4 regions of the Variovorax sp. GW460-12-1-14-LB1 genome follow, and region 2 is predicted to be linked to each of the others. Evidence: predicted binding sites of a transcription regulator. Region 2 holds the regulator's gene; each other region holds the start of a gene.
The links. Region 2 encodes sigma-54, which starts transcription at its own class of promoters, with help from an activator protein. Its sites were predicted from a motif close to TGGCANGNAANCTGCTTT; they were not measured.
Positions count from the first base shown of each region.

Region 1: a site for sigma-54 is predicted at 4,482-4,499, ahead of AC07Y4_RS12485 (TorF family putative porin). Genes of this name have one in related genera too.
Region 3: a site for sigma-54 is predicted at 2,851-2,868, ahead of AC07Y4_RS20860 (pilin). Genes of this name have one in related genera too.
Region 4: a site for sigma-54 is predicted at 2,388-2,405, ahead of glnA (type I glutamate--ammonia ligase). Genes of this name have one in related genera too.

Region 1 is NZ_JBWKYF010000019.1:59,801-67,078, reverse strand. It holds gene AC07Y4_RS12505 (LysR substrate-binding domain-containing protein) at 1-545, opposite strand, end outside; gene AC07Y4_RS12500 (SMP-30/gluconolactonase/LRE family protein) at 564-1,493, opposite strand; gene AC07Y4_RS12495 (ammonium transporter) at 1,700-3,133, opposite strand; gene glnK (P-II family nitrogen regulator) at 3,163-3,501, opposite strand; gene AC07Y4_RS12485 (TorF family putative porin) at 3,572-4,438, opposite strand; gene AC07Y4_RS12480 (YifB family Mg chelatase-like AAA ATPase) at 4,656-6,194, shown strand; gene AC07Y4_RS12475 (serine/threonine-protein kinase) at 6,207-7,278, opposite strand, start outside.
Region 2 is NZ_JBWKYF010000055.1:15,361-22,638, reverse strand. It holds gene AC07Y4_RS23705 (thiol:disulfide interchange protein DsbA/DsbL) at 1-435, shown strand, start outside; gene lptA (lipopolysaccharide transport periplasmic protein LptA) at 558-1,277, shown strand; gene lptB (LPS export ABC transporter ATP-binding protein) at 1,274-2,068, shown strand; gene rpoN (RNA polymerase factor sigma-54) at 2,086-3,675, shown strand; gene AC07Y4_RS23685 (phospholipase D family protein) at 3,686-5,302, shown strand; gene AC07Y4_RS23680 (LysE family translocator) at 5,307-5,954, opposite strand; gene AC07Y4_RS23675 (YceI family protein) at 5,980-6,612, opposite strand; gene AC07Y4_RS23670 (YceI family protein) at 6,651-7,235, opposite strand; gene AC07Y4_RS23665 (cytochrome b) at 7,232-7,278, opposite strand, start outside.
Region 3 is NZ_JBWKYF010000043.1:37,452-44,729, forward strand. It holds gene AC07Y4_RS20855 (pilus assembly protein) at 1-1,303, shown strand, start outside; gene AC07Y4_RS20860 (pilin) at 2,306-2,794, opposite strand; gene AC07Y4_RS20865 (3',5'-cyclic-nucleotide phosphodiesterase) at 2,996-3,799, opposite strand; gene AC07Y4_RS20870 (CHASE2 domain-containing protein) at 3,829-6,087, opposite strand; gene AC07Y4_RS20875 (FHA domain-containing protein) at 6,160-6,810, opposite strand; gene AC07Y4_RS20880 (Stp1/IreP family PP2C-type Ser/Thr phosphatase) at 6,884-7,278, opposite strand, start outside.
Region 4 is NZ_JBWKYF010000027.1:61,186-68,463, forward strand. It holds gene AC07Y4_RS15765 (sterol desaturase family protein) at 1-545, shown strand, start outside; gene AC07Y4_RS15770 (EI24 domain-containing protein) at 602-1,507, shown strand; gene AC07Y4_RS15775 (competence/damage-inducible protein A) at 1,504-2,304, shown strand; gene glnA (type I glutamate--ammonia ligase) at 2,452-3,867, shown strand; gene AC07Y4_RS15785 (hypothetical protein) at 4,014-4,538, shown strand; gene glnL (nitrogen regulation protein NR(II)) at 4,553-5,632, shown strand; gene ntrC (nitrogen regulation protein NR(I)) at 5,659-7,179, shown strand; gene AC07Y4_RS15800 (hypothetical protein) at 7,207-7,278, opposite strand, start outside.

The DNA of each region.
Region 1 (7,278 bases), on a different contig from region 2:
CCGTCGAAGGGCCCGAACTCGTTGAGGTAGCTCGGGCTGCAGGCGGGCACCACGTCCTCGGCGATGAGCAGGCGGTGCTCGCAGTCGGCGTACGCGCCGATGCCGTAGCGCACCTGCAGGTCGGTCTGCTCGGCCGTGACGTCGAGCAGCGGGATCGACACATGCAGCGCCAGCTCGATGTCGGGGTAGATGTTGCGAAAGAGCTCCAGCCGCGGCATCAAAAACTGGCGGCTGAAGGTGGGCGTGACCGCCACGCTCAAGCGCGGCGCGCGCAGCGCCGCGTCACGGCTGCCGGGCGTGGCCTGCTGCAGCGCGGCCAGGCCGACGCGCACGTTCGCCAGGTAGGCCGCGCCGTCGGCCGTGAGGCTGAAGTCGCTGCGACCGAAGAGCTTGAAGCCCACGTGCGCCTCGAGCTGGCGGATGCGGTGGCTCACGGCGCTGGCCGTCACGCACAGCTCGTCGGCCGCGCGGCCCGCATGCCGCAGGCGCGCGACGGCCTCGAAGGTCAGCAGGCATTGGATCGGGGGGATGTGGTGCAGAGCCATCCTCGGCAGCGGACCGACTCAGTCTTCGAAGAAATTCACCGGCAGGCCCGGCGTGTCAACGCGCATCGAGAGCACGGTGCCCGAGGCCGGGCGCTGCACCAGCTCGTCGGCCGGGCGGCCCTTGCGCCCGCTGGTGACGAACAGCGTGCGCAGGTCGTCGCCGCCGAAGCAGGGCATGGTCGGGCACTGCACGGGCACCGCGATGGCGGCCACGCGCTCGCCCGTGGGCGCAAAGCGCAGCAGCTGCGCGCCTTCGAACATCGCGACCCAGTAGTGGCCGGCGGCGTCGACGGTGGCGCCGTCGGGTCGGCCGTCGTAGTGCGTGGGCGTGCTGGGTACCCAGCCCGCGGGCTTGGGGTCGAACTGCTGGAACACGCGCGCATGCGACAGCGTGTTGGCCTCGGCGTCCCAGTCCCAGGCGCGCACCACGTGCGCGGCTGTGTCGGCCCAGTACAGGGTGCGGTTGTCGGGCGAGAACGCCAGGCCGTTGGCGGTGGTGACGTGCTCCAGCATCGAGGTGATGGTGGGCGAGACGTCGCCCGGGCGTGCGTCGAAGCAGTAGAGCGCGGCGTTGGCGCGGTCCTTGGCTTCGTTGAGCGAACCGGCCCAGAAACGGCCGAGCGCGTCGCACTTGCCGTCGTTGAAGCGCATGGTGCGCACGTCGTGCTCCGCGCGCGCCATCGCGACGAGGCTGCCGCCCCACTCGCGGGCCCGGTAGATGCCGTCGCGCAGCGCGATCACGAGGCCGCCGCTGCGTGCCGGCGCCATGCAGCCGGGCTCGGTGGGCAAGGCCCATCGCTCGACCGTGGCCGTGGGCGAACCGATCTCGCCGCGCGTGCGCAGCACGGCGCGGCCCGGAATGTCGAGCCAGTAGAGCGCGCGTTCGTGCGGATGCCAGAACGGCGATTCACCCAGCTCGCAGAGGCTGTCTTCGATGGAGGTCCACATGGTGGGGCGATTGTGCCCCCGGCCACGCGGGCCGCGGGCAAAAAAAAGCCCGCTGACGCCGAAGCGCTCGCGGGCTGAACATCCAAAGGAGACTCGCCTGAAAAAACCGGGAGTGGTTGTTCTTCTTTGTATCGAAAAGGGGGGGTGGTGGTCTTGGAGGAGCGGGGGCCGGCGCCGTGCCGGACCACCCGCTGTCTGTGTGCGAATCAGCGGTTGTAAGCCGTTTCGCCGTGGGACGAGATGTCGAGGCCTTCGCGCTCTTCTTCTTCCGACACACGCAGGCCCAGGGTCAGATCGGCGATCTTGTAGGCGATGAACGCGACCACGCCGGACCACACGATGGTGAACAGCACGCTCTTGACCTGGATCCAGACCTGCGCGCCCATCGAGAAGGTGTCGGGGGTCAGGCCACCGGTGCCGCCCAGGCCCTTGGCGGCGAACACGCCGGTCAGGATGGCACCCAGGATGCCGCCCACGCCGTGCACGCCGAACACGTCGAACGCGTCGTCCGCGCCGAGCATGCGCTTGAGACCGCCCACGCCCCACAGGCAGACCAGGCCGGCCAGCAGGCCCATCACGATCGAGCCCATCGGGCCGACGAAACCGGCGGCGGGCGTGACGGCCACGAGGCCGGCCACGGCACCGGACGCGGCGCCCAGCATCGAGGCCTTGCCCTTGTGCAGGCTCTCACCCAGGATCCACGACAGGGCCGCGGCGGCGGTGGCGAGCACCGTGTTCACGAAGGCCAGGCCGGCGGCGGCGTTGGCCGCACCTGCCGAGCCGGCGTTGAAGCCGAACCAGCCGACCCACAGCAGCGAGGCGCCGACCATGGTGAGCGTGAGCGAATGCGGCGTGAAGGCTTCCTTGCCGTAGCCCACGCGCTTGCCGACCATGTAGGCACCGACCAGGCCGGCGATACCGGCGTTGATGTGCACCACGGTGCCGCCGGCGAAGTCCAGCGCGCCGTCCTTGCCCAGCAGGCCGCCGCCCCACACGATGTGGGCCATGGGCACGTAGCTGAAGGTGAACCAGATCACCGAGAACAGCAGCACGGCCGAGAACTTGGCGCGTTCCGCGAAGGCGCCGACGATCAGCGCCACGGTGATGGCCGCGAAGGTGCCCTGGAAGGCGAAGAACACGTATTCGGGGATCGTGGTCAGCGCGCCGAAGGTCTCCTGCGTGATGCCCTTCATGAAGATCTTGTCGAAGCTTCCGAAGAAGTTGCCGTCGCCCGTGAAGGCCAGGCTGTAGCCGTAGATGGCCCACAGCAGGCTGATGAGCGAGAAGATCACGAAGACCTGCATCAGCACCGACAGCATGTTCTTGGAACGGCCCAGGCCGCCGTAGAACAGCGCCAGGCCGGGGATGGTCATCAGGATCACGAGCAGGGTCGAGGTGAGCATCCAGGCGGTGTCGCCGGAGTCGACCTTGGGCGCGGGGGCGGCAGCCGGTGCGGCGGGCGCGGCCTCGGCGGCTGCGGGTGCTGCAGCCGCTGCAGGCGCGGGCGCAGCTGCGGCAGGTGCAGCAGGTGCCGATGCAGCCGGTGCCTCAGGGGTGGCGGCGGGTGCCTGGGCCAGCGCCGAAGTACCGGCGGCGAAGACGCTCAAGCCGAGCGCAAGAGAGACAAGAAGTTTTTTCATAGTCGTTGTTCTTTCGGGCCAGGACTCGATCAGAGGGCTTCGCGGCCCGTTTCGCCGGTGCGGATGCGCACGACCTGTTCGAGGTTGTAGACAAAGATCTTGCCGTCGCCGATCTTCCCGGTGCGCGCGGCGCCTTCCACGGCCTCGATCACGCGGTCGACCAGCTCGTCGGAGATGGCCGCCTCGATCTTCACCTTGGGCAGGAAGTCGACCACGTACTCGGCGCCGCGGTACAGCTCGGTGTGGCCCTTCTGGCGACCGAAGCCCTTCACTTCCGTGACGGTGATGCCCTGCACGCCGATGGCCGAGAGTGCTTCGCGCACCTCGTCGAGCTTGAACGGTTTGATGATGGCTGTGACCAGCTTCATGATGAGTTGCTCCTTCTGGATGGATGAAAGGCGGCGCGGCAACGTGGGCCGCGCCTGGTTGTTGTGTCGATTACAGCGTCTTCGTCAGCGTGAGGATGAAGCGTGCCTTGTTGGGCGAGTAGTAGGTGGTACCGAAGGTGCCGAAGTCGGGGATCTCGATGCCCGGGTAGGCCACGACCTGGTAGTTGGCCTTCTTGTTGGCGCCCTGCACCGAGCCCGTGAGCGTCAGGCCGCTGCCGAAGTCGTAGGTGGCGCCGATGTTGTAGTCCACGTAGCTCTTGTAGCCCAGGCTGCGGATGTCGCTGGACATGTTGGTGAAGCCGACGGCGGCCTTGAGCGTGACCTTGGGCACGATCTCCTTGCTGTAGGCCAGGTTCAGGTAGCCGGTGTTGCGGCCCTTCAGGCCCGAGCCCGTCTTGGCGCCGGCGTAGCCGAAGTAGTCCTTGGACACCGTGTGCGAGTACTTGGCCGTGAACGAGCCGAAGCTGTCGTTGGCGTAGGTGGCGCCCACGTACAGCTCGGTGGTGTTGCCCACCGAGTTGCCCGGGTAGATGTAGGTGAGCGCACCGACGTCCATGTCGACCGGGCCGGCCTTGAACTTGTAGCCGCCGTACAGGTCGCTCTCGATGCTGTTGCCCTTGAGCCAGTTGACGCTGGAGTTCCAGTTGCCGACGTAGAAGCCGCTGTCGCCGAAGGCGTAGTCGAAGCCGCCCTGGATGGCGGGCTTGAAGCCCTTGGTCTTGGCGTAGTCGTTCTTGCCGATCATGTCCTGGTCCTGGCCGCGGAACTTGTAGTTCGTGGTCAGCGAGACATTGCCCGTGAGCAGGGGCGCGGGCGCCGGTGCGGCGGCGTCGGCGGCCTGGGCCAGGGCGGCGCCCGAGGCGGTCAGTGCAGTGGCCAGAACGATCAACGCCTGGGCGGCGGTACGGTGCGTCATCAGGGAACTCCTCGCAAGTGTGTTGTTGGACCTGAGCACCCTCAAAGCAGGGAGCGTGCCAAACTGCACGAATACCGCCCCGGCCAGAGGGCGCAGGTGTCCGGCGATGAGCGCCAAATCGTTACAAGCCCTGTTTCCGGCAGTTGCACACGCTTGCACGCTGCACGGTCCTGGGCTTGCACGTCGCAGGCGCACCAACTTGGGGAGAGGGAGAAAAATGAGTCTGTCTTTGGTGCAAAGCCGCGCCTTGCTCGGCCTGGAGGCCGCCGCCGTCACGGTCGAGGTGCATCTGGCGAACGGCCTGCCGAGCTTCACGCTGGTCGGGCTGGCCGAGACCGAGGTCAAGGAAGCGCGCGAGCGCGTGCGCTCGGCGATCCAGAACGCCGGGCTCGAATTTCCGACCAACAAGAAGATCGTGGTCAATCTGGCGCCCGCCGATCTGCCGAAGGATTCGGGCCGCTTCGATCTGCCGATCGCCCTGGGCATCCTCGCGGCCAGCGGGCAGATCGAGAACGCCCGCCTCGCCGGCCACGAGTTCGCGGGGGAGCTGTCGCTGTCGGGCGAACTGCGCCCCGTGCGCGGCGCGCTCGCGATGGCCGTGGCCACCTACACGCAAGGCACGGCCGTGCGGCTGGTGCTGCCCCTGGACAGCGCCCAGGAGGCCGCGCTGGTGCCCGGTGCGCAGGTGTACGGCGCCCGGCACCTGCTCGACGTGGTGCGCCAGTTCGTCGCCAGCGGCGGCGGGCCCGTCGACGCGAGCGACGACGGCTGGACCCGCGTGCGCGCCGCGCCCGGCGACGGCGCCCCGCGCTACGCCGACCTGGCCGACGTCAAGGGCCACACGGGCGCCAAGCGCGCGCTCGAGATCGCCGCGGCCGGCGGCCACAGCCTGCTCATGGTGGGCGAGCCGGGCTCGGGCAAGTCGATGCTGGCGCACCGCTTCGCCGGCCTGCTGCCGCCGATGAACGTGGACGAGGCGCTGGAAAGCGCGGCCATCGCCAGCCTCGACGGCCGGCTGGCGCCCGAGCGCTGGATGAGCCGCCCGACGGCCACGCCGCACCACACGGCGAGCGCGGTGGCGCTGGTGGGCGGCGGCTCGCCGCCACGGCCGGGCGAGATCTCGCGCGCGCACCACGGCGTGCTGTTTCTCGACGAGTTCCCCGAGTTCACGCGCGCCGCGCTCGAAGCGCTGCGCGAGCCGCTGGAGACCGGCACCATCACGATCACCCGCGCCGCCCGTCGCGCGGAGTTCCCGGCCCGCTTCCAGCTCATCGCCGCGATGAACCCCTGCCCCTGCGGCTACCTCGGCTCCACGCTCAAGCCCTGCCGCTGCACGCCCGAGCGCGTCGCGCGCTACCAGGGCAAGCTCAGCGGCCCGCTGCTGGACCGCATCGACCTGCACATCGAGGTGGCGGCCGTGTCGGCGCCGCAGCTGCTCGATGCGCCGGCGGGCGAATCGACCGACAGCATCCGCGCGCGCGTGGTGGGCGCGCGCGACCGCGCGCTGCAACGCCAGGGCCATGCGAACCAGGGGCTGCAGGGCCGCGCGATCGACACGCACGCCGTGCTCGACAACGCCGCGCGCCAGCTGCTGCAGCAGGCGGCCGCGCGGCTGGGCTGGTCGGCGCGCAGCACGCACCGCGCGCTGAAGGTGGCGCGCACCATCGCCGACCTCGCGGGGCAGGACGCCGTGCAGGCCGCGCACGTGGCGGAGGCGGTGCAGTACCGCCGCGCATTGCGCACCGGCACGCCCTGACCTGCGCTCCCGCTACTTGAACTCGTGGCTCACGACCGGTGCGGACTTGCTGTCCTGCACCGTCACGCGCTGGCGGTAGGCCGTGAGGTCGCCGTTGCGCACCTCGATCGTGTAGATGCCCGGACGCAGCGGCAGCGACTTGAGCGGTGGGCTCACGCCGCGGTCGGCGCCGTCGATGAAGACCTGGCCCCAGGGCCGGATGTTGAACTGCACGCGGCCCATGCCGGGTGCCGCGGCCGGCGGCGGTGGCGGGACCGGTGGTGCGCCCGCGATCACGGTCGGCACGGGGTTCGTGCTGCCCGCGGCGGGTGGCGGCGGTGACTGCCGGTTGAGCTGGGCGATGGCGTTGCGCGCCTCGCGCGCATGCAGGCCGCGGCGGTGGCGCCGCAGGTAGGCCTCGTAGCCTTCGCGGGTGTTCTCGGCCTGGGCCAGGTTCCAGTCTTCCACCTCGGCGACCACGGCGGGGTCGGGGGGCGGCGGCGCTTCGGGTGGCGCCGGTTGCACAGGCGGTGCAGGCTGCGCGGGCTGTGCCTCGGGCTCGGCCGGCGGTGTGGCCGGTGGCGTGGGCGCGGCGGCGATGGGCACGTTGTCGAGCGGGCTCAGCGGGGCGCTGGCCGATGCGGCGGGCGCGGACGCAGGCGGGGCCTCTGAGGTCGCGCCGGCCGGCGGCATCGCGGCCGGGGGCGCGCCCGGATCGGACATCGGCGTGCCGGGCGGCGGCGCGGCCGCAATCATCGGATCGGACGGTGCCTTGGCCGTCAGCCGCCAGCCGATCCAGCCGCCGACCGCGAACAGCGCGAGCACCAGCGCGCCGACAAGGAACCACGGCGGGCGCTTCGACGGCTTCTTCGGGCGTGCGACAGGCGGCGGCGCAGGCGGCGGCGGTGCCTGCACGCGCGCGGTCGCCGCTTCCACAGGCACGGGCTGCACCTCGGGCGCGGGCGGTGGCGCTTCCTCCACCGGCTCCGGTGCCGGCGGCTCCTGCGCCACGGGCGCCGCGACGGGCACGGCAGCAGCAACCACCGCCGCCGGCGGCGCCGCCCGGTCCACCACGTACAGGTCACCCAGCTTCACCAGCCCCAAC
Region 2 (7,278 bases):
CTCGAAGCCTGGGTCAAGGCAGCCCCGAAGGAAGTGGCCTTCCGCCGCATCCCGGTGCCCTTCGTGGGCAACGACGTCGAAGCCAAGCAGCGCCTGTACTTCACGCTCGAAGCCATGGGCAAGCTCGACGAGTACCACCCGAAGGTGTTCGCCGCCATCCACGCGCAGCGCCAGAACCTGAACGGCGACGCCAACATCCAGGCCTGGGCCGAGCGTGCCGGCCTCGACGGCGCCAAGTTCAAGGAAGCCTTTGCGTCCTTCGGCGTGGCCAGCAAGGCCCGCCGCGCGGCGCAACAGACCGAGGCCTACAAGGTCGCCGGCGTGCCGGCCCTGGCCGTGGCGGGCCGCTGGTATGTCGACGGCGAAACCGCCGGCAGCATGTCCAAGGTGCTGCAGGTCGCGACCTTCCTCATCGGCGAAGCCAAGAAGGGCTGACCGACCCGGCGACCTGGTTCTTCGGTCGAATGCAAGGCCCGCTTCGGCGGGCTTTTTCATTGGCGGCGGTGGGCAATTGCCATCCCACGCATACAATGTTTCAGAGCAAGTTTCGTGCCTTTATGACATTGCCCTCCATCCCCACATTCCCCACCCTTCGTCGCCTCGGCCGCCTGGCTTTCGGCGCGCTGTTGCTGGCCGGCGCCGCCTCGGGCGCCCTGGCCGAAACCGCCGACCGCACCAAGCCGATGAACATCGAGTCCGACTCGATGCGCTACGACGACCTGAAACAGACCAGCGTGTTCACCGGCAACGTGCTGGTCACGAAGGGCACGATCATCATCCGCGGCGCGCGGCTGGACGTGCGCCAGGACGCCGAGGGCTACCAGTACGGCGTGGTCACGGCGGCGCCCGGCAAGCTGGCCTATTACAAGCAGAAGCGCAACGCCGGCGACGAGTGGATCGAGGGCGAGTCGGAAGTCATCGAGTACGACAGCCGCGCCGACAACGTCAAGTTCATCCGCCGCGCCGTCATGCGCCGGCTGATCGGCGCCACGGCCAACGACGAGAGCAGCGGCGCGCTGATCGTCTACGACCAGAGCAACGACACCTACACCGTCAACGGCTCCCTCGTGCCGCCGAACGCCGGCGTCTCGGCGGGCGGCGGCGGCCGCGTCAAGGCCATCCTCACGCCGAAGGCCACGCCGGCCCCGGCGGCGCCCGGCTCCGCACCCGCGGCCGGCGGCAAGAAGCCCGCGGCCCCGGCACCCACCCCCGCGCCCGGCGCCGGGCTGCGCCCGAGCACCACGCTGGGCGGCACCGAAGGGGAAGGGCGCAAGTGATCGAAACCGCAGGAACCCAGACCGCCGACGGCATTCCGGGCAGCCGCCTCGTGGCGCGCGGCCTCAAGAAGAGCTACGGCAGCCGCACGGTCGTGAAAGACGTCTCGCTCGATGTGCAAAAAGGCGAGGTCGTCGGACTGCTCGGCCCCAACGGCGCGGGCAAGACCACCTCGTTCTACATGATCGTCGGGCTGGTGCGCGCCGACGCCGGCGAGATCACCATCGACGGCGAGCCCATCGCCCACATGCCCATTCACCGCCGCGCGCGCATGGGCCTGAGCTACCTGCCGCAGGAAGCCTCGATCTTCCGCAAGCTCACGGTCGAGGAAAACGTGCGTGCCGTGCTCGAGCTGCAGCGCGAGCCCGACGCCAACGGCCGCATGATGCCGCTGACCAAGCAGCACACCGAAGAGCGCCTGGCCGACCTGCTGGCCGACCTGCGCGTGGACCACCTGCGCGATTCGCCCGCGCTCGCGCTGTCGGGCGGCGAGCGCCGCCGCGTCGAGATCGCGCGCGCACTGGCCACGCAGCCGCGCTTCATCCTGCTGGACGAGCCCTTCGCCGGCATCGACCCGATCGCGGTGATCGAGATCCAGCGGATCATCAGTTTCCTGAAAGAGCGCGGCATCGGCGTGCTCATCACCGACCACAACGTGCGTGAAACGCTGGGCATCTGCGATCACGCGTTCATCATCAGCGACGGGCACGTGCTGGCACAAGGCACACCCTCGGAGATCGTCGACAACGCCGAGGTACGCAGGGTGTACCTCGGCGAGCACTTCCGCATGTAAGGGAGGGTCGGGTCTCCATGAAGCAAGGGCTGTCCCTTCGCGTCTCGCAGCATCTGGCGCTGACGCCACAGCTGCAGCAGTCCATTCGCCTGCTCCAGCTCTCCACGCTCGAACTGAGCCAGGAAGTGGAGCAGATGCTGGACGAGAACCCGTTCCTCGAACGCACCGCGGAAGAAGCGGCGCGCGAGGAGTTCGGGCTGGACACGGCCGATGCGCCGGTGCCGCGCGACGACGCGGGCGAGGGGGAGGCCGAGTTCACGCCGTCCGCCGCCAGCACTTCCTCCACGTCCAGCGACACCACCTCCTCGACCCCCGACACCGACGGCCCCGCCGCCGAGATCGCTGAGCGCGAGCCCGACTGGGAAGGCGACGGCACCGTCGACATGGCGCCCGACGACAGCGAGTGGGGCAGCGACGCACCCGCGCGCCAGAACAACCTGGGCGACGACGAGCGTGCCGATGCCACCGAACTCGCGCGCAGCCAGGAGTCGCTGCAGTCCTTCCTGCACCGCCAGGCGCTGAGCCTGCGGCTCAATGAAAACGACTGCGCCGCGCTGCGCTTCCTGATCGAGTCGCTCAACGACGACGGCTACCTCGAAGACTCGCTGCCCGCGCTGGCCTCGGGCCTGGCGGGCGACGACAACGACCAGTTCGACGACCTCGTGCACCACTTCCAGGTGGCGCTGGGCCTGCTGCAGAGCCTGGAGCCGGTCGGCGTCGGTGCGCGCGACCTGGGCGAATGCCTGAGCATCCAGCTGAAGGCGCTCGCCAGCGAAGACGAGACCGAGGCCGAAGCGCTCATCCGCAAGACCGCCATCGCGATCTGCAAGCAGCCGATGGAGCTGCTCGCGCGGCGCGACTTCAAGCGCCTGGCCACGCTCACGCGCACCAACGAAGAGCTGGTGCGCTCGGCGCTGCAAGTCATTGCGCGGCTCGAACCCAAGCCAGGGCGCCGCTTTGTCGACGTCGAGCGCAACATCGTCATTCCCGACGTGATCGTGACCAAGACCGGGCGCGGCACGAACGTGAAGTTCCGCGTCATGCTGAACCCCGAGGTCATGCCGCGCCTGCGCGTGCACGACATCTACGCCGGGGCGCTCAAGTCGCACAAGGGCGAGGGCAGCCAGGCGCTGTCGCAGCGGCTGCAGGAGGCGCGCTGGTTCATCAAGAACATCCAGCAGCGCTTCGACACCATCCTGCGCGTGAGCAACGCCATCGTCGAGCGCCAGAAGAGCTACTTCGTGCACGGCGAGCTGGCCATGCGCCCGCTGGTGCTGCGCGAGATCGCCGACGAGCTGGGCCTGCACGAGTCGACCATCTCGCGCGTGACCACCGCCAAGTACATGGCCACGCCCTTCGGCACGGTCGAGCTCAAGTACTTCTTCGGCTCGGCGCTGGGCACCGAGACCGGCGGCAACGCGTCGAGCACCGCGGTGCGCGCGCTGATCAAGCAGTTCGTGAGTTCGGAAAGCATCAAGAAGCCGCTGTCCGACAGCCAGATTTCCGAGATGCTGAAAGAGCAGGGCATCGAGTGCGCGCGCCGCACCGTCGCCAAGTACCGCGAGGCCTTGCGCATCGCACCGGCCAACCTGCGCAAAGCCCTGTAGAAAGCCCACGATGACCCGTCGCCTGCTGTCGCGCTGGGGGCATTGGGTCTTCGCCCTCGTGGCTGCATCGCTGTTCGCCGGCTGTGCCACCTTGCCCGACGAGGCACCGCGCCCGCCCACCAAGGCCATCGCCGTCTCGGCCGACACCGCGCTCGGCAAGATCGCGCTGGCCTCGCAGCCCGACCCCGACCTCAGCGGCTTTCGCCTGATGCCCGGCGGCGATTTCGCCTTCGACACGCGGCTGCAGCTGGCGCGCCGCGCGCAGCGCACGCTCGACGTGCAGTACTACCAGATCGAGAACGACGAGACCGGCCGCTACCTGCTGCGCACCCTGCGCGATGCGGCGCAACGCGGCGTGCGCGTGCGCCTGTTGATGGACGACCTGTACACCTCCGGCGAAGACGAGCTGCTGCTCGGCCTGGCCGCCACGCCGAACGTGGAGCTGCGCCTGTTCAACCCGTTCCCGGCCGGGCGCGGCAGCCTGCTCAAGCGCTTCACCGCGTCGCTGTTCGACTTCAGCCGCGTCAACCGCCGCATGCACAACAAGCTCTTCATCGCCGACGGCGCGATGGCGGTGGCGGGCGGGCGCAACATCGGCAACCAGTACTTCCGCCGCACCACCGGCCCGAACTTCATCGACCTCGACACCTTCGTCACGGGCGCGCTGATCCCGCGACTGGGCGTGCTGTTCGACCAGTACTGGAACAGCCCGCATGTGCGCCCGATCGGCGCGGTCGTGCACACCGACCTGCCGCGCGAAGAGCTGCAGCGCCGTTTCGACGCCGCCACCGGCCCCGACACCACGCCGCCGCCGCCCAGGCCTGCGCCCAACGACCTGCTCGGCTACAGCCCCGTGGCCGACGACCTCGACGCCGGCAAGCTCGGCCTGATCTGGACCACCGCCGAGGCTTATGCCGATTCACCCGACCGCGTGATCGGCAAGACCGCGTCGTATGGCGGCGTGCCGCTGCTCGACGTGGACAGCGTGCGCTACAACGTGGTCGAGCAGATGCGCCGCGCGCGCAGCGAGGTGACGCTGGTGTCGCCCTACCTGATTCCGGGCGCGTCGGGGCTGGAGGTGATGCGCGAGATCCGCGGGCGCAACGTGAAGATCAGCGTGGTCACGAATTCGCTCGCTGCCACCGACGAACCGCTGGTGCACACCGCCTACCGCCGCTACCGCGCCGACATGCTGGCGCTGGGCGCCGAGCTGCACGAGCTGAGTTCCGCGCGCACGCGGCGCAGCGTGCGGCTGGGTTTGTTCGGCACGTCGGTGGGGCGGCTGCATGCCAAGTCGGCGGTGATCGACCAGCGCATCCTGTTCGTCGGCTCGATGAATTTCGATCCGCGCTCCGAGATCCACAACACCGAGATCGGCCTGTTCATCCGCAGCCCCGAGATGGCGCAGCAGACCCTGAAGCTGCTCGACGTGCTCAAGCAGCAGGGCGCCTACCGGCTGCGTTTTGCCGAAGGCGCCGATGCGGGCGCAGTCGGCTCGCGGCGCATCGAATGGGTCAGCGAGGAAGGCGGCAAGACCACCGTGCTGCACGAAGAACCCGACTCGGGCTTCTGGGACCGCACCATGCTCGAGTTGCTGGCGCCGCTCACGCCCGAGAGCCTGCTCTAGGGCCTCAGGTGCCGCGCACCGCCGACCACACCAGCCGCAAGCCCAGCAGGCCCATCACGCCGCCGGCCGCGCGGTCGATCCAGGTCTTGTAGCGCAGGTAGGCCGCGCGCGGCGCGGCCGAGGACAGCGCCAGCGCAACGATCGCGTACCAGCCCGTCTCGATGCAGAAGATCACGGCCGGCACGGCGAGCGCGAGCACCAGCGGCACCTCGCGCGGCAGGAAGGCCGCGAAGATGCTCGCGTACACCACCGCCGTCTTCGGGTTGCTGATCTGCGTGGCCAGGCCGAGCAGGAAGGTGCGTCCGCTGCGGCCTTGCTGGCGCGGCGAGGCGAGGGTGTCGGGCGTCACCGCGAGCGGCTGCCGCGCGCCGCGCCAGATGCGAAAGCCCAGGTAGATCAGGTAGGCACCGCCGAAGGCCTTGATCGCGAGGTACAGCGCCGGTACCGCGAGGAACGCCGCCTGCAGCCCGGCCAGCGCCGCGATGGAGAACGCCAGCCCGCCGGCGCCCATGCCCAGCGCCGCCGCGAGCCCGTCGCTGCGCGAGGCCACGGCCGTGCGCGCCACCATCACGAAGCTCGGGCCCGGGCTCATCGCGCCCACGGCCATGGCGCCGGCGATGCCGAGCAGGGACAGGAAGTGGGCGTCGGTCATGAGTGGGCTCCGGTGGGGGATGGGTTCATTGCACGTTCACGGCTTCGACCTGCACCAGCAGCTTCACCTTGTTCTCGAAGCCGAAGTTCAGGCCCCAGGTGATGCCCCAGTCGCTGCGCTGCACGGTGGCCTCGAAGTCGCCGCCGCAGACCTGGCGGTTGATCAGCGGGTTCAGGTAGCAGTTGAAGCGCACGGCCTTCAGCGTCACCGGCTTGGTCTGGCCCATGAGCGTGAGCGTGCCGGGCACGTCGGTCACCTTGTCGCCGCTGAAGTCGATGCGCTCGGCCACGAAGCGGCCGGTGGGGAATTCGGCCACGTTGAAGAAGTCCTTGCTCTGCACGTGGCGGTTGAGCAGGTCGACGCCGGTGTTGATGGAGCTGATGTCCATCGTGATGTCGACCTTGCCGCTGGCGCCGGTGCCGTCGATCTTCACCGAGCCGTCCTTGGTGCTGAAGCGGCCGCGGTTGGTGGTGGTGCCGTAGTGGCCCATCTCGTACATGACGAAGGTGTGGGTCGGGTCGATCACGTAGCTCGCATTTTTGACCGGCCCGCCCGCGGGCTTGGCGGCCAGCGGCGGCGCGGTGTATTCCTGGGCCGTTGCGGCCAGGGGCAGGGCCGCGCCCGCACACAGGACCGCGGCGAAGAAGAGCTTGTTCATGGCAAGGGAAGAAGGATGCATGGGAAATGAAATCGTCGTCACAGCGGCCCGAGGCCCGCGAGCGTCAGCTTGAAGCGCACCTGCACCTCGTTGCCGACCACCGAGGTGTCGGTCCATTCGCCGTCGCCGACCTTGTAGTCGAGCCGCTGGATCGTGAGCGTGCCCGTGGCGACCGAGTACGCGCCGCCCGACGAGGCGATGCTCACGGGCACCGTCACGTACTTGCTGACGCCCTTGATGGTGAGCTTGCCGGCCATCTCGAAGCGGCCCTCGCCCAGCGCCTTGATGGCGCTCGAGCGGAAGCTGGCCTGCGGGAAATGCGCGGTGTCGAACCAGGTCGGCTTGGGCAGCTCGGCATCGCTCATGGGCACGCCGAAGCCGGCGCTGGCGGTGTCGATCTGCAGCACGACCGAGCCGCCCTCGGGCTTCTTCGGGTCGAAGGCGACCTGCGCGTCGAAGCGCTTGAAGCTGCCTTCCACCGGCACGCCCATCTGCTTGCTGACGAAGGCGATCTGGCTCTTCTCGGGCACCAGTTTCGCGGTGGTGGCCGGCATGGGTTCGGCCGCGGCGTGCAGCGCGAGGCCGAGGAGGGCGGCGGCGCCCCACAAAAGACGGGTCGTCATCCGGCGGATTCCTTGCGTGGCGCGGGCCACATGCGTTGCAACA
Region 3 (7,278 bases), on a different contig from region 2:
GGTCACGTCGACCAGTGCCCTGGCCGGCCTCACCCAGCAGTCCCCGTCGTTCCAGCACCGCTTCTATGTCGACGGCACCGCTGTGGCCACGGACGTGGACCTCAGCAACACATACGCCAACCAACCAACGCCCCCGACGCCCAGTTGGGCCACCGTGCTCGTTGGCAGCCTCGGCAAAGGGGGGCGAGGTTACTACGCCCTGAACGTGACAGACCCATCGGCCGCCTCGGATGCCGATGTCGCGAGCAAGGTGATGTGGGAGTTTCCCAATGCAAACACCACAAGCGAGGTCAAGAACAGCATCGGCTATTCCTACGGCAGCCCCCTGAACGTCAAGACCAAGGCCGCCGGATGGGTCACGCTGGTGACCTCCGGCTACAACAACGGGACAGACACGGGTGGCGACGGGACCGGGCACCTCTACGTTCTGAATACGGCGACAGGCGCAGTGATCAAGGACATCAGCACCGGAGTGGGCACCAGCGCCGACCCGAGCGGGCTGGCTAAAGTCAGTGCGTTCCTGGTCAAGCCCGGCACGGACGACACGGTCGACTACGCGTACGGCGGGGATCTTTACGGCAACGTCTGGCGTTTCGATCTTTCGTCCAATTCGACGACCGACTGGAACGTCAAGCGGCTCGCCACATTGGTCGACGCTACCGGTAAGGTGCAACCCGTCACCAACTCGATAGAGCTAGGGGTGGTGAAGCGCAAGCGCATGGTGTTCGTTGGCACTGGCAAGTACCTTGGCGCCTCCGACATTCCCGGCGGAACCGATGCCAACACCAACGCCAGCCAACCGCAGTCTTTCTACGGCCTGATGGACGACCGGTCCGACTCACCGACCATCACGCCGTTACGTCTCAATCTTGTCAGGCAGACGGCAACCAAATCTGGCGACAACATCAATGTGACAAGCAACCCTCTGGACCTGACGACCAAGAAAGGCTGGGTGCTCGACTTCGCAACGACGCCGGCGGGCGAGCGCTCGTACACGAGCCCAGTGCTGTTCCAGGGCGTGCTGGCCTTCACGACCAACACGCCTTCGAGCGACGAGTGCTCGCCAGGAGGAAGCTCCAACCTTTACTTCCTCAACTACGCGAACGGTGGAGCAATCCCCAACTTGAGCAGCCGGTTCGTCGGCAATGTGCTTGCGAGCCGCGTGCAGCCCGAGGGGTTGCCGAACGGGTCGATCAAGATCCTCGTGCGCACGTCCGACGGGAAGAACAAGGTTTATGACGTGAGCGTGCCTTCGGCCACGACGCCTACGCGGATCATGTGGCGGGAAGTCATCACGAACTGAAAAAGCGGGCACAGCGCTGATCAGCACACTCAAAAGAAAGGATCGGGGCCGTACGCGGGCTCGCGCAGCTGCCGGCCGTGCTGCTCAAGCCGTTGGCCCAGCTTGCGCGGGTTAATGGCGGCGCGATCGTGCTCGAGCCCTTAGTCGAAGCAGAACCTCAGCTCAACGCCTTCGATCTCTGCCTTCAGTTCCGCCCGCTGCTCGCCCGATACCTCGTTGTCGTGCGCCAGCCGCTCGGCACTGACACTCGCAATGTGACCATTGCATCGATCTGCTCGATCTGCAGCTGCAATTCGAGTAGCGCGAGCAGGTCGTTGGCCCCATAGGCTTGGTTTGCCTTCTGCGTCAGCGCCGTCTTGACGCAGCGCTGCTGTACATAGGTCGCGCGGTCAGGATGCTGAGCGCTGGCAAGCTCGCAGAAGACTCGAGCGCGGATTGCATAGCCTGTTGCTCCTCAGCTTCGCGCCGCTGCTGCGCTGGCCTTGTGGCAGGGCGGGGCGTAGCAACGGTGTTCCGTCAACCTACCTGGCGGCCTCGTCCCAATGGCACCAGCGCCTGCGTATACATCTGGCCGTAGGTGCCGATGCCGGCATGCCACGCAGCCAGCGTCTGGCGGGCCTTCTCGATCTGGCGGATCAGGGTGTGAAGCGCTTCTGCTGCGGTGTCAGTGCGGGCCGGCTTTGCTGGGGGAGATTTGCAGGGCTTGGGCACATTGAGCGGCTTCGGAATCGACGGCGGAAGATCGCATTGTTGATGAGCGCCTGCGCATCAACGCGCCGTGGCCTTGGAGCGGCAAAAATGACCTGCTGGGGATTGGATCCTGACCCAATTTTCTCGATCGGAAGTTCAACTCGTGAAGGGGAAGGGAGGAGCCTTTGGTGGACCGTTGATGAGGATCTGTCTGTCCGTCGAACAATAAAGCAGGGGAATTGACTTCCCCAGTTTTCATTCAAACAAGCGCAAAAAAGCCGCCCGAAGGCGGCTTCAATCTAAGCTGGAGACTTACGCGCAGTCGCCTTGGCCCGACTTCAGGCCCCGGACTGGGTCGCAGATGGTGCCAGCGCCAGGTGTCATGGTCCACGTCATGTTGGCTGCGCCTGCTGCGATCGTGGGCGTGTTGACGATCGTCAGATTCACGGGCGGGGTCGCATTGGTGGTCGCGCCGGAGGTTGCCGTGATCACTCCATCAGTAACGCTGACCGCGAGAATGTTCTTCGTAGCCGTAGCAGCGCCAGCGGCAACTGCATTAGGAATGCCATTCGTGCCCGAGTTGCAACCAGCGAGCGCCAACGTGTCGTTGTAACAAACGGAAATGGCCGACTTGATCGAATTCAGCTCTGCGACAGCACCTGCAGCACGAGTGCGCGAGGTGTAGTTCGAATATTGGGGGATTGCGATGGCGGCCAAAATGCCGATGATGGCGACCACTATCATCAATTCAATAAGGGTGAAACCCTTTTGCACATTGCGTGCGATAGAACGACGGTTCATTCATTAACTCCAGGTTGGTTTGTAAAGCCCGGGAACCAGCCCGGAGCGGAGTAACTTCCGCAGCATCCGTGCCACCCAGCTTCCCCACCCTGCAGCCCCCGTTCGGGCCACCTTTGGTCACAAGATGGTTACATGATGTGACACAACTCGCACTCAGATGCCAATTGTGTCGACAAATTTGTCATGCCCAGCCAGACCCGGTCAGAAGGTCAGCACCCCGTTCGCCTTGAGCCAGCGAATGTCCCGCTGCGCCAACCCTGCCACCTCCCGCCCCGCCAGCATCTCGATCTGGCTCATGATTTCTTCGGTCTCCGCCGGCTTGGTGTGGGTGATGTAGATCGGGTATTGCTTGCCCGGATCGATGTGCGCCAGTTCGTGCGCCAGCGCCACCGGCGACAGATGCAGGCTGCGTTCGGCCAATGCCTCTTCGCGGGAGCTGAAGGCCGTTTCGATGACCAGCATCGCCACGTCGATCGCGTTGACGCGCTCCCAGAAGGGCGGGTTGCGTTCGGTGTCGCCGCTGAAGACCCAGTGGGCGCCGCCTTCGGCCCGTCGGATGGCGAAGCCGCAGGCCGGCACGGTGTGGACGGCCGGCAGCACTTCGATCAGCTTGGGGGCGTCGCTGCCCAGCTCGAGGCGTTGCCCGACCGTGATCTCGTGAAAGCTCACGAACGGCGATTCAGGGCTGGGAATGCGTTCGAAATTCGGCCAGATGACGTTGTTGAATACATGCGCCCGCAGCGCGTCGATGGTGGCGGCCAATGCATGCACGCGCAGGGGCCGGGCGCGGCGGCTGCCGACGGCGTCGAGCATCAGGGGCAGGGCGGCGATGTGGTCGAGGTGCGAGTGGGTGAGCACCACGTCGTCGATGGCGGCCATTTCGTCGAGGGTGAGATCGCCAACGCCCGTGCCAGCGTCCACGAGCAGGTCCGCATCGACCAGGAACGAGGTGGTGCGGCAGTCCTTGGCGATGGCGCCCGAGCAACCCAGCACGCGAACCTGCATTGTGGAAGACCCCTTGTATGCGTCTGTCGTCATTTGGTGTCGAACCGGGTGGCGCCGTCCCAGTCCGGGTCCTGCGGGCGAAGCGCCATCGAGGCTAAACGCTGGGCGTAGAGCTGGTAAAGGACTTTTTTCGCATCCGCGGCGAGCAGGGGAGCCAGCAAGTTCCGGCCCAACGCCCAATCCTGGCGGCGGTAGGCGGCGAGCACCTGGCTCCAGCGGTCGAGTTGCTGCCGTGTGTCCTGCGCCTCGGCCGCAGCTTCCGGCACGAGTGGGGTGTAGATGGCGACAGCCTGGGCCTTGCCCTTGACGCGCACGCTGTCGAGTTCCTGCCAGACGAAGCCGGGCGCCGCCTCGCGGGTGGCGCCGCTGGCCACGATCTCGACACCGTAGTGTCCGCTCAGGCCCTCCAGCCGGGACGCGAGATTGACCGCGTCGCCGACCACGGTATAGCTGCGGCGCGCGGTCGAGCCCATGTCGCCGACGCTCATGAGGCCGCTGTTCAGGCCGATGCCCGCGCTGATTTCGGGGCGGCCGTTGGCGCGGTGCTGGCGGTTGATGTCGTGCACGGCGGCGGCCATGTCGATCGCCGCCTGCACGGCGAGCGCGGCATGGCCGGGGGTGTCGATCGGCGCGCCCCAGAAGGCCATGACGCAGTCGCCCATGTATTTGTCGACGGTGCCGCGGTGCGCGCTGATCACCTCGGTGAGCCGGCTGAAGACGGTGTTCAGGAAGGCTTGCAGCTCGGCCGGCGCCATCTGCTCGGACAGCCGGGTGAAGTCGCGCATGTCGCAGAACATCACAGTCATTTCCTTGCTCTCGGCGCGCATGCTGTAGCGGCCGGGGCGCACGAGCATTTCGTCGACCAGCTGCGGCGGCACGTAGGTGCCGAAGAGCCGCACCAGCCCGCGCCGCGCACGCGATTCGACGAAGTAGCCCCAGCTCATGTTGAGCGCGAAGGCCAGCGCCACCATGACGAGCGCCGACGCCAGCGGGAGCACGAGGCTGTGGCCGACGTAGAGCCAGGTGTTGAGGCCGACCAGCGCGGCGACCACGCCCGCGCCGAGCAGCACGGCGCGCGATGCGGACAGCAGCGACAGCCCGAACGCGAGCAGCAGCCCCGCCGCCAGCACGGTCAGCACTTCATATCCCGGCGCGTAGTCGGGCACGGCCAGCAGGCGCCGGTCGAGCAAGCCCGAGACGATGTTGGCGTGCACTTCGACGCCCGGAAACGCCGCGCCGACCGGGGTGGCGCGCAGGTCCTGCAGGCCGGGCGCGGTGGCGCCGAGCAGCACGATCTTGTCCTTCAACTCTCCCGGCGCCAGTCGGCCTTCGAGGACGTCGGCAGCGGCCACGTAGCGGAACGACCCCGCGCGCGGACCGCCGGGGCCGCGAAACGGCACCTGCAGGCTGGCGCTCTGGTCGACCGGGATGCGCAGCGACCCCAGCACCAGCGCCTGCAGGCGTGGAAAGTCGCCGTCGCCGGCCACGAGCGCCGGCCGCACGGGCGGCGAGCCGTTCGCCAGCCGGTACACCGCCAGCGCCAGCGACTCGTAGTGCCCGGGCGACGCATGCTCGCCTTCGTAGCGGGCGATGAGCGGCACGCTGCGGATCACGCCGTCGTCGCTGCCGTCACCGACCAGGGTGTTCAAGAACCCCGCGACCGGCGCCGCGCGCCCCAGCACCGGCAGGCTGGCGCCGAAGCCGTTCCAGAGCGTGACGAAGGAAGCATGGGGCGGAAAGGCGTCGGGTGGCAGCACGGGCGTCGCCGGCAGCAGCCCCTTGGCGCTGGGCTGTTCGGTGCGGGTGAAGTAGTAGCCGAGCGCCACGGGCTGGCCACGCAGGGCCTGAGCCAGTGTGGCGTCGTGGTCGAGGGTGGGCGCGAGCTGGTCGATTTCGGCAGCGAGGCCCGGCACGCCGCTCAATGGCCCGGCTGCGATCTCCTTCAGGCGCCCGAGGCCCGAGCTGCGATCGGGCTCGAGAAACATCACGTCGAAGCCGAGCACGGCCACGTGCTGACGGGCCAGCAGTTCCGTCGTGAGGCTGGCGATCTTGTCGCGCGGCCAGGGCCACTGGCCCTCGCGCGCCAGGCTGGCGTCGTCGACATCGACGATCACGACCCGCGTGTCGGGCGTGCCCGGCATGGTGGCGCGCAGGCGGGCGTCGTAGATCAGGTGATCCAGGTGCTCGATCACGCCCAGCCGCCAAACGCCGGTGGCATGAAGCAGCGCCAGCAGCACAGGCAGCAGCGTGATGGCGATGCGCGGCCAGTGCCGCCGCAATGCGCTCATGGCTGGTCAGCCTTGGACAACAAATGCCTGCCGGCGAGAAAACGGGGAACGGAGCAGGGCGTCCGGGCCGGCTCAGATCCGGACGAACTGCATGCGCGAGGCACCGCCGAGTTCGAGCACGTCGCCTTCCTGCAGCGCGACGGCCTCGGCGCCCAACGGGGCGCCGTTGAGCGTGACGCTGCCGACGACGGTGGCCGCCACGTAGCCCTGGCGGCGGCGGGTGACGACGGCCACGGCGACGCCGGGCTTGCCGATGGTGGTGACCACCTTCTGCAGCGGGACGTCCTGGCCTTCGTTGGCGCCCGAGAGCACGCGCAGCACGGGCACGCCCAGCTCGACCAGCGCGCCCGATTCAGTGGGCGCCGACGAGAGCGGCATCGGCGCCGAATACTCGGAGAGCGAGGCCCGCACGGAGCCGGGGCCGGCCATGAGGTTGCTGTGCGAGCGGAAATGGATGCGGCAGCCGCCGACCTCGATGACGTCGTTGTCCTGGAGCGCCTGCTTCTGGACGGCCAGCGCATTGACGTAGGTGCCGTTGGTGCTGTTGAGATCTTCAATTTCGACTTCGCCGCCGCTCATGTGCAGCACGGCATGCTCGCCGCTGACGGCGAGATTGTCGATCACGATGTCGTTGTAGGCGCGCCGGCCCAACGTCGTGCGATTCTTGGCGAGCGCCACTTGGCCGATGACGACGCCATCGACCGAAATGATCATCTTCGGCATGGCCGATTACTCCCCGTTTGCAAAGATCCAGCACCGTCAGGCGGCGCAAACGGTCCGCCGCCTGGGTTGGCTGCTACATGGCCCCGCGGGTCGCTTCGCTGACGCCCGCCTTGGCCAGAACAACTGAAATGTTATCCCGTCCGCCATTGTCGTTTGAAATTGCAACCAAAAGTGAAGCCATCTCCTTCAGCCCCAGATCACGGCTCAAAAGCGTGAAAAGCTGCGCATCCGGCACCATCTCGCTGAGCCCGTCGGAGCACAGCATGTACAGGTCGCCCGGCCTGGCGCTGTGCTCGTGCATCTCCAGCAACACCTGGGCTTCCACGCCCACGGCCCGCGTCACGAGGTTGCGGGTAGGGGAGTTCAGGGCTTCTTCGGGCGTGATGGCGCCCGCGTCGAGTTGCTGCTGGCGCAGCGAATGGTCGCGCGTGAGCTGCTCCAGCTTGTTGTTGCGCAGGCGGTAGCAGC
Region 4 (7,278 bases), on a different contig from region 2:
TTGTCGGCTACTGGATCCACCGCGGCCAGCACCAGTTCAACTGGTGGTGGAGCCTGCATTCGCTGCACCACTCGCAGCGCCAGATGACGATGTGGAGCGACGACCGCAACCACCTGCTCGACGACGTCATCCACGACACGCTCATCGTCATCGTGGCGCAGCTGATCGGCGTGGCGCCGGGCCAGTTCATCGCCGTCGTGGCCTTCACCCAGCTCAGCGAGAGCCTGCAGCACGCCAACCTGCGGCTGAGCTTCGGGGCCATCGGCGAGCGGCTGTGGGTCAGCCCGCGCTTTCACCGGCTGCACCACAGCATCGGGCTGGGCCACGAGTCGCACGGCCGGAGCACGCTCGGCGGCCACAACTTCGGCGTGCTGCTGCCCTGGTGGGACATGCTCTTTCGCACCGCCAACTTCGAGAACCGCTACGACCCGACCGGCATCCGCGACCAGGTCGAGCCCGGCGCCGACGGCCGCCCGCGCGACTACGGCCAGGGCTTCTGGTCGCAGCAGTGGCTGGGCCTGAAGCGGCTGTTCGGCCGCGCCTGATCCACCCGCGGGCCCGGCGGCGAGCGGGCCGGGGCCTTGCGCTATCCTCGAACCTCATGCGCCTGCTCCTCGACTCCTTCTGGCGCGCGGTGGCCTATTGCATGCTCCCGCGCGTGATCGTGCTGTCGCTCCTGCCATTGGCGCTCATGGTGCTGCTGGCCGCGGGGCTCGGTTACTTCTACTGGGACGCGGCCGTCGCCTGGACGCGCGAGGCGCTCGACGCCTGGCCGCTGCTGTCCAGCTTCTGGGCCTGGATCGGGCGCCTGTTCTCCAGCGACGTCACGGCCGCGCTGGCGCCGCTGGTGGTGGTGTTCGGCGTCACGCCGCTGATCGTCGTGCTGTCGCTGCTCATCGTGGCCGGCTTCATGGCGCCGGCGCTCACCAAGCTCGTGGCCGAACGGCGCTTTCCCACGCTCGAACAGAAGAAGGGCGCCTCCTTCTTCGGCAGCGTGCTGCGCTCGCTCGGCGCCACCGTGCTGGCGCTGATCGCGCTGGTGGTGTCGATGCCGCTGTGGCTCATTCCGCCGCTGGTGCTGATCCTGCCGCCGCTGATCTGGGGCTGGCTGACCTACCGGGTGATGAGCTTCGACGCGCTGGCCGAGCACGCCAGCCCCGAGGAACGCGTCGCGCTGCTGCGTGCCCACCGGCTGCCGCTGCTGTGCATCGGCGTGCTGTGCGGCTACCTGGGCGCCGCGCCGAGCATCGTCTGGGCCTCGGGCCTGCTGTTCGCCGCCGCCTTCTTCGTGCTGGTGCCGATCGCCATCTGGATCTACACGCTGGTCTTCGCCTTTTCTGCGCTCTGGTTCGCGCACTACTGCCTCGACGCCCTGACCCAGCTGCGCGCCCAGCGCGCGGCGCAGCAGCCCGCGGCCGGCAGCGGCGACGCGCAGCAGCAGGCGATCGAGGCGGCCGAAGCTACCGAGGCCAACAAGGCCGCTCTTTCTCAATGGAGTTCTCCATGACACGCGCATTCGGTCTCATCGTCGTCGGCGACGAGATCCTTTCCGGCAAGCGGGCCGACAAGCACATGGCCAAGGTCATCGAGCTGCTGGCCGCGCGCGGCCTGCAGCTGGGCTGGGCCGAGTACGTGGGCGACGAGCCCACGCGGATCACCGCGGCCCTGATGCGCGCCTTCGCCTCGGGCGACATCGTGTTCTCGACCGGCGGCATCGGCGCCACGCCCGACGACCACACCCGCCAGTGCGCCGCCCAGGCCCTGCGCGTGCCGCTGGCGCTGCACCCCGAGGCCGAGGCGCTGATCCGCGAGCGCATGCAGGACACGGCCCTGGAGCAGGGCGTGCCCTACGAACCCGACCGGCCCGACAACATCCACCGCCTGAACATGGGCGTGTTTCCGCAGGACGCGTCGATCATCCGCAACCCGTACAACAAGATCCCGGGCTTCAGCGTCGAGCACGTGCATTTCGTGCCGGGCTTTCCGGTCATGGCCTGGCCGATGATCGAGTCGGTGCTCGACAGCCGCTATGCCGATCTGTTCACCCGCAACGCCATCGCCGAGAAGTCCGTGATCGTTTTCGGTGCGATGGAAGCCACCCTCACGCCCCTGATGCAGGCCATCGAGCAGGCCCACGCTGGCATCAAGGTGTTCAGCCTCCCCAGCGTGGATCACCCGCAGTACGGGCGCCACATCGAGCTGGGCGTCAAGGGCGACCCCGCGAAGCTCGATGCCGCCTATGGCCAGCTCATCGAAGGCCTGCACACTTTCGATGCGAAGCTTGGCCCTGAATTGGTGCGTTAATCTGCATTGCACCAGTTTGGTGATTTTTTCCTTTTCCGGCAGCCCCTGGGCCGTCACCCGGGCCTCATCCGGCGGGGTGACAATGGCACAGAAACTGCATCCTCCCGTCCCTGTATTCCTAACCACCATCCAACTCAGGAGAAACTGATGGCAAAGACCGTCGCCGATGTACTCAAGCTCGTCAAGGAAAACGAGGTCAAGTTCGTCGACTTGCGCTTCACCGACACCCGCGGCAAAGAGCAGCACGTGACCGTGCCCGTGTCGCACTTCGATGAAGACAAATTCACCTCGGGCCATGCGTTCGACGGTTCGTCCATCGCCGGTTGGAAGGGCATCGAAGCCTCGGACATGCAGCTCATGCCCGACCCGAACACCGCCAACATCGACCCGTTCTTCGAAGAAACGACGCTGATCCTGACCTGCGACGTGATCGACCCGGCCGACGGCAAGGCCTACGAGCGCGACCCGCGCTCGCTCGCCAAGCGCGCCGAGGCGTACATGAAGGCTTCCGGCCTGGGCGACACCGCCTACTTCGGACCGGAACCCGAATTCTTCGTGTTCGACGGCGTGCGCTGGAAGAACGACATGTCGGGCTGCTTCGTGAAGATCGAGTCCGAAGAAGCCTCGTGGAACACCGACAAGGAGTTCGAGCACGGCAACAGCGGCCACCGTCCCGCAGTCAAGGGCGGCTACTTCCCGGTGCCCCCGGTCGACAGCTTCCAGGACATGCGCTCGGAAATGAGTCTGGTGCTCGAATCGCTGGGCATCCCGGTCGAAGTGCATCACCATGAAGTGGCCAACGCCGGCCAGCTCGAAATCGGCACCCGCTTCAGCACGCTCGTTCAGCGCGCCGACTGGGTCCAGCTGCAGAAGTACGTGATCCACAACGTGGCCCACGCCTACGGCAAGACCGCCACCTTCATGCCCAAGCCCATCGTCGGCGACAACGGCTCCGGCATGCACGTGCACCAGTCGGTCTGGAAGGACGGCAAGAACCTGTTCGCCGGCGACGGCTACGCAGGCCTGTCGGACTTCGCGCTGCACTACATCGGCGGCATCATCAAGCACGCCCGTGCCCTGAACGCCATCACGAACCCCGGCACCAACAGCTACAAGCGCCTGGTGCCCGGCTTCGAAGCCCCGGTGAAGCTGGCCTACTCGGCCAAGAACCGCTCGGCCTCGATCCGCATCCCGTTCGTGGCCAACCCGAAGGGCCGCCGCGTCGAAGCGCGCTTCCCCGATCCGCTGATGAACCCGTACCTGGGCTTTGCCGCGCTGCTGATGGCCGGCCTGGACGGCGTGGAAAACAAGATCCATCCGGGCGAAGCCGCCAGCAAGGACCTGTACCACCTGCCGCCGGAAGAAGACGCGCTGATCCCGACCGTCTGCCACAGCCTGGACCAGGCCCTGGAGCACCTGGATAAGGACCGTGCGTTCCTGACCAAGGGCGGCGTGTTCACCGACTCGTACATCGACGCGTACATCGACCTCAAGATGCAGGAAGTCACGCGCTTCCGCATGGCGACGCACCCCGTCGAGTTCGACATGTACTACTCGCTGTAAAAAGCGCCACGACGAGCCCGCCCCGGCGGGCAAGTAAGACAAAAGGACGGCCCCGGCCGTCCTTTTGTCTTGGTGCGGAACACCCTGTCGTGAGCGGGCCCGAATTGCATCAAAATGCGCGTTTGTCGCGCCCTCTCCGGATCCAAATGAAGACTGCTTCCCTGATTTTCCTGGCCGCCGCCTCGTTCGCCACCGCCACGGCGGCGCTCGCGCAAGAGCGCGTCTGGCGCTGCGGCAACGAGTACACCAACAACGCGACCGTGGCCCAGCAAAAGGGCTGCAAGATCATGGAAGGCGGCAACGTCACCGTCGTGCAGGGCACGAAGCCTTCGGGCGGCGGTGGTGGCAACGCGTCGTCGTCGGGCGGTTCATCCGCCGCGCGTGCCCCGGCGGGCAGCCCGCGCGTCGAAGGCGTCGACCAGCGCGCGCGCGACGGCGAGGCGCGCTCGGTGCTCGAGGCCGAGCTGCGCAAGGCCGAGGCCCGCCAGACCGAGCTCAAGAAGGAATACAACAACGGCGAGCCCGAGAAGCAGGGCAGCGAAGGCCGCAACTACCAGAAGTACCTGGACCGCGTGGCCGAGATGAAGGCCGAACTCGCGCGCAACGAGAGCGACATCGCCGGCATCCGCCGCGAAATCGGCCGCCTGCCCGGCAAGCCGCAAGCGCAGTAAGCGGCGCGCAGTCCATGGTGTTCGGCAAGAAGGCGACTGGCGCCAATCCGCGCTTTCGCGCCTTCGACCTCTTGTCCACGCTGATCGCGGTGGTCAACAGCGACGGCTCTGTGCTGTTCGCCAATGCAGGCCTCGAAGACGCGCTGGGCACCTCGCGGCGCACGCTCGAGGGCTCGCAGTTCGGCGCCTGTTTCCATGAGCCGCAGGTGCTGCGCACCGCGCTCGACGGCGCCAGCAGCAACGACTTCGCCACGCTGCGCTACGAGGCCTTTTTGCGGCGCGTGAACCACGAACTGATGCCCGTGCAGGTCACGCTCGCGCACGGCGACAAGAAGGGCGAGCTCATCATCGAGATGTCGCCGCTGGAGCAGCAGGTGCGCCAGGACCGCGAGGAGCGCCTGATCGACCAGGCGCAGGCCAACAAGGAACTCATCCGCAACCTCGCGCACGAGATCAAGAACCCGCTGGGCGGCATCCGCGGCGCGGCGCAACTGCTGCAGATGGAGGTCGAGTCGCGCGACCTCATCGAATACACCCAGGTCATCATCCACGAGGCCGACCGGCTGCAGACGCTGGTCGACCGGTTGCTGGCGCCGCACCGCCGGCCGCACGTGGTGGGCGACGTGAACATCCACGAGGTCTGCGAGCGCGTGCGCTCGGTCATCCTGGCGGAGTTTCCGCGCGACCTGCACATCGAGCGCGACTTCGACGTCTCCATTCCCGAGTTCCGCGGCGACCGCGAGCAGCTCATCCAGGCCACGCTCAACATCGCGCACAACGCGGCGCAGGCCCTGGCCGAGCGCCGCGCGGCGGGAGATGCGCAGATCACTTTCAAGACCCGCGTGGCCCGCCAGGTGATCTTCAACAAGCAGTGGTATCGATTGGCACTGGAATTGCATGTCATCGACAATGGACCGGGTGTGCCGGACACGATCAAGGACCGCATCTTCTATCCGCTCGTTTCGGGTAGGGAAGGCGGGACCGGGCTGGGACTGACGCTTGCGCAAACTTTTGTGCAACAGCATCACGGCGTGATCGAGTGCGACAGCGTCCCGGGCCGAACCGATTTCAAGATATTGATTCCGCTGCCCTAGCGCAGCCCCGGCAACAGAGGAGATGCATGAAGCCGATCTGGATAGTTGATGACGACCAATCGATACGCTTCGTGCTCGAGAAGGCGCTGCTGCGCGAAGACCTGCCCACGCGCAGCTTCACGAACACACGCGAAGTGCTGGCCGCGCTCGAACAGGCCGAAGGCGACGAGCAGCAGGGCCCGCAGGTCCTGGTGAGCGACATCCGCATGCCGGGCGGATCGGGGCTCGACCTGCTCGACAAGATCAAGGCCAAGCACCCCGGCCTGCCGGTCATCATCATGACCGCCTTCTCCGACCTGGACAGCGCGGTCTCGGCCTTCCAGGGCGGTGCCTTCGAGTACCTGCCCAAGCCCTTCGACCTGCCGCGCGCCGTCGAACTCATCCGCCGCGCCGTCGACGAAAGCCAGCGCGAGGAGGTGTCCGAAGAGCGCATGGTCGCCGCCCCCGAGATGCTCGGCCAGGCGCCCGCCATGCAGGACGTGTTCCGTGCCATCGGCCGGCTGTCGCAAAGCAACGTCACGGTGCTCATCACCGGCGAATCGGGCTCGGGCAAGGAGCTGGTGGCGCGCGCGCTGCACAAGCACTCGCCGCGCGCCAACGGCCCCTTCGTGGCGATCAACACCGCCGCCATTCCCAAGGACCTGCTCGAGAGCGAACTCTTCGGCCACGAGCGCGGCGCCTTCACCGGCGCGCAGACCATGCGCCGCGGCCGCTTCGAGCAGGCCGAGGGCGGCACGCTGTTCCTCGACGAAATCGGCGACATGCCCTTCGACCTGCAGACGCGCCTGTTGCGCGTGCTCAGCGACGGCCACTTCTACCGCGTGGGCGGCCACAACTCGGTCAAGGCCAACGTGCGCGTCATCGCCGCCACGCACCAGGACCTCGAGCAGCGCGTGAAGCTCGGCGGTTTCCGCGAGGACTTGTTCCACCGCCTCAACGTGATCCGCCTGCGCCTGCCGGCGCTGCGCGAGCGCGGCGAGGACGTGCCCGCGCTGACGCGCCACTTCCTGCAGCAGAGCGCGCGCCAGCTGGGCGTCGAGCCCAAGCGCATCTCCGACGCGGCGCTGGCCAGGCTCGCGGCCTTCAACTTCCCGGGCAACGTGCGCCAGCTCGAGAACATCTGCCACTGGCTCACGGTGATGGCGCCCGCGCAGCTGATCGAGTCGAAAGACCTGCCGCCCGAAGTGATGGCGGGCAGCGGGGCGGACGTGCATGTGGCGGTGGCCGAGGCGGCGGCGCCCGTGCAGGCTGCAGCGCCGTTGGCCGTCGAGCGCGACGCGTCCGCACCGGTGGTCGCGGCCCCCGAGGCGGTGTCAGGTGCACCGACGGGCCCCAGCGCCTGGGAAAGCGGCCTTGAGGCCGAAGCTCAGGCGCTGCTTGCCGCAGGCCGCACCGACGTGTGGGACGTGCTCACGCGCCGCTTCGAATCGCGGCTGATCCTCACCGCGCTGGCCAACACGCGCGGCCGGCGCATCGAGGCGGCCCAGAAGCTGGGCATCGGGCGCAACACCATCACCCGGAAAATCCAGGAACTCGGTATCGAATGAAAAGGCCCTCCCAGGGCCTTTTTTTTATTACCGGCTGCGCTGGCCGAGCGTGAGGGAATCGAGCTGGAAATTGCCGCTCTTGTCCCAGAGCCAGGTGTC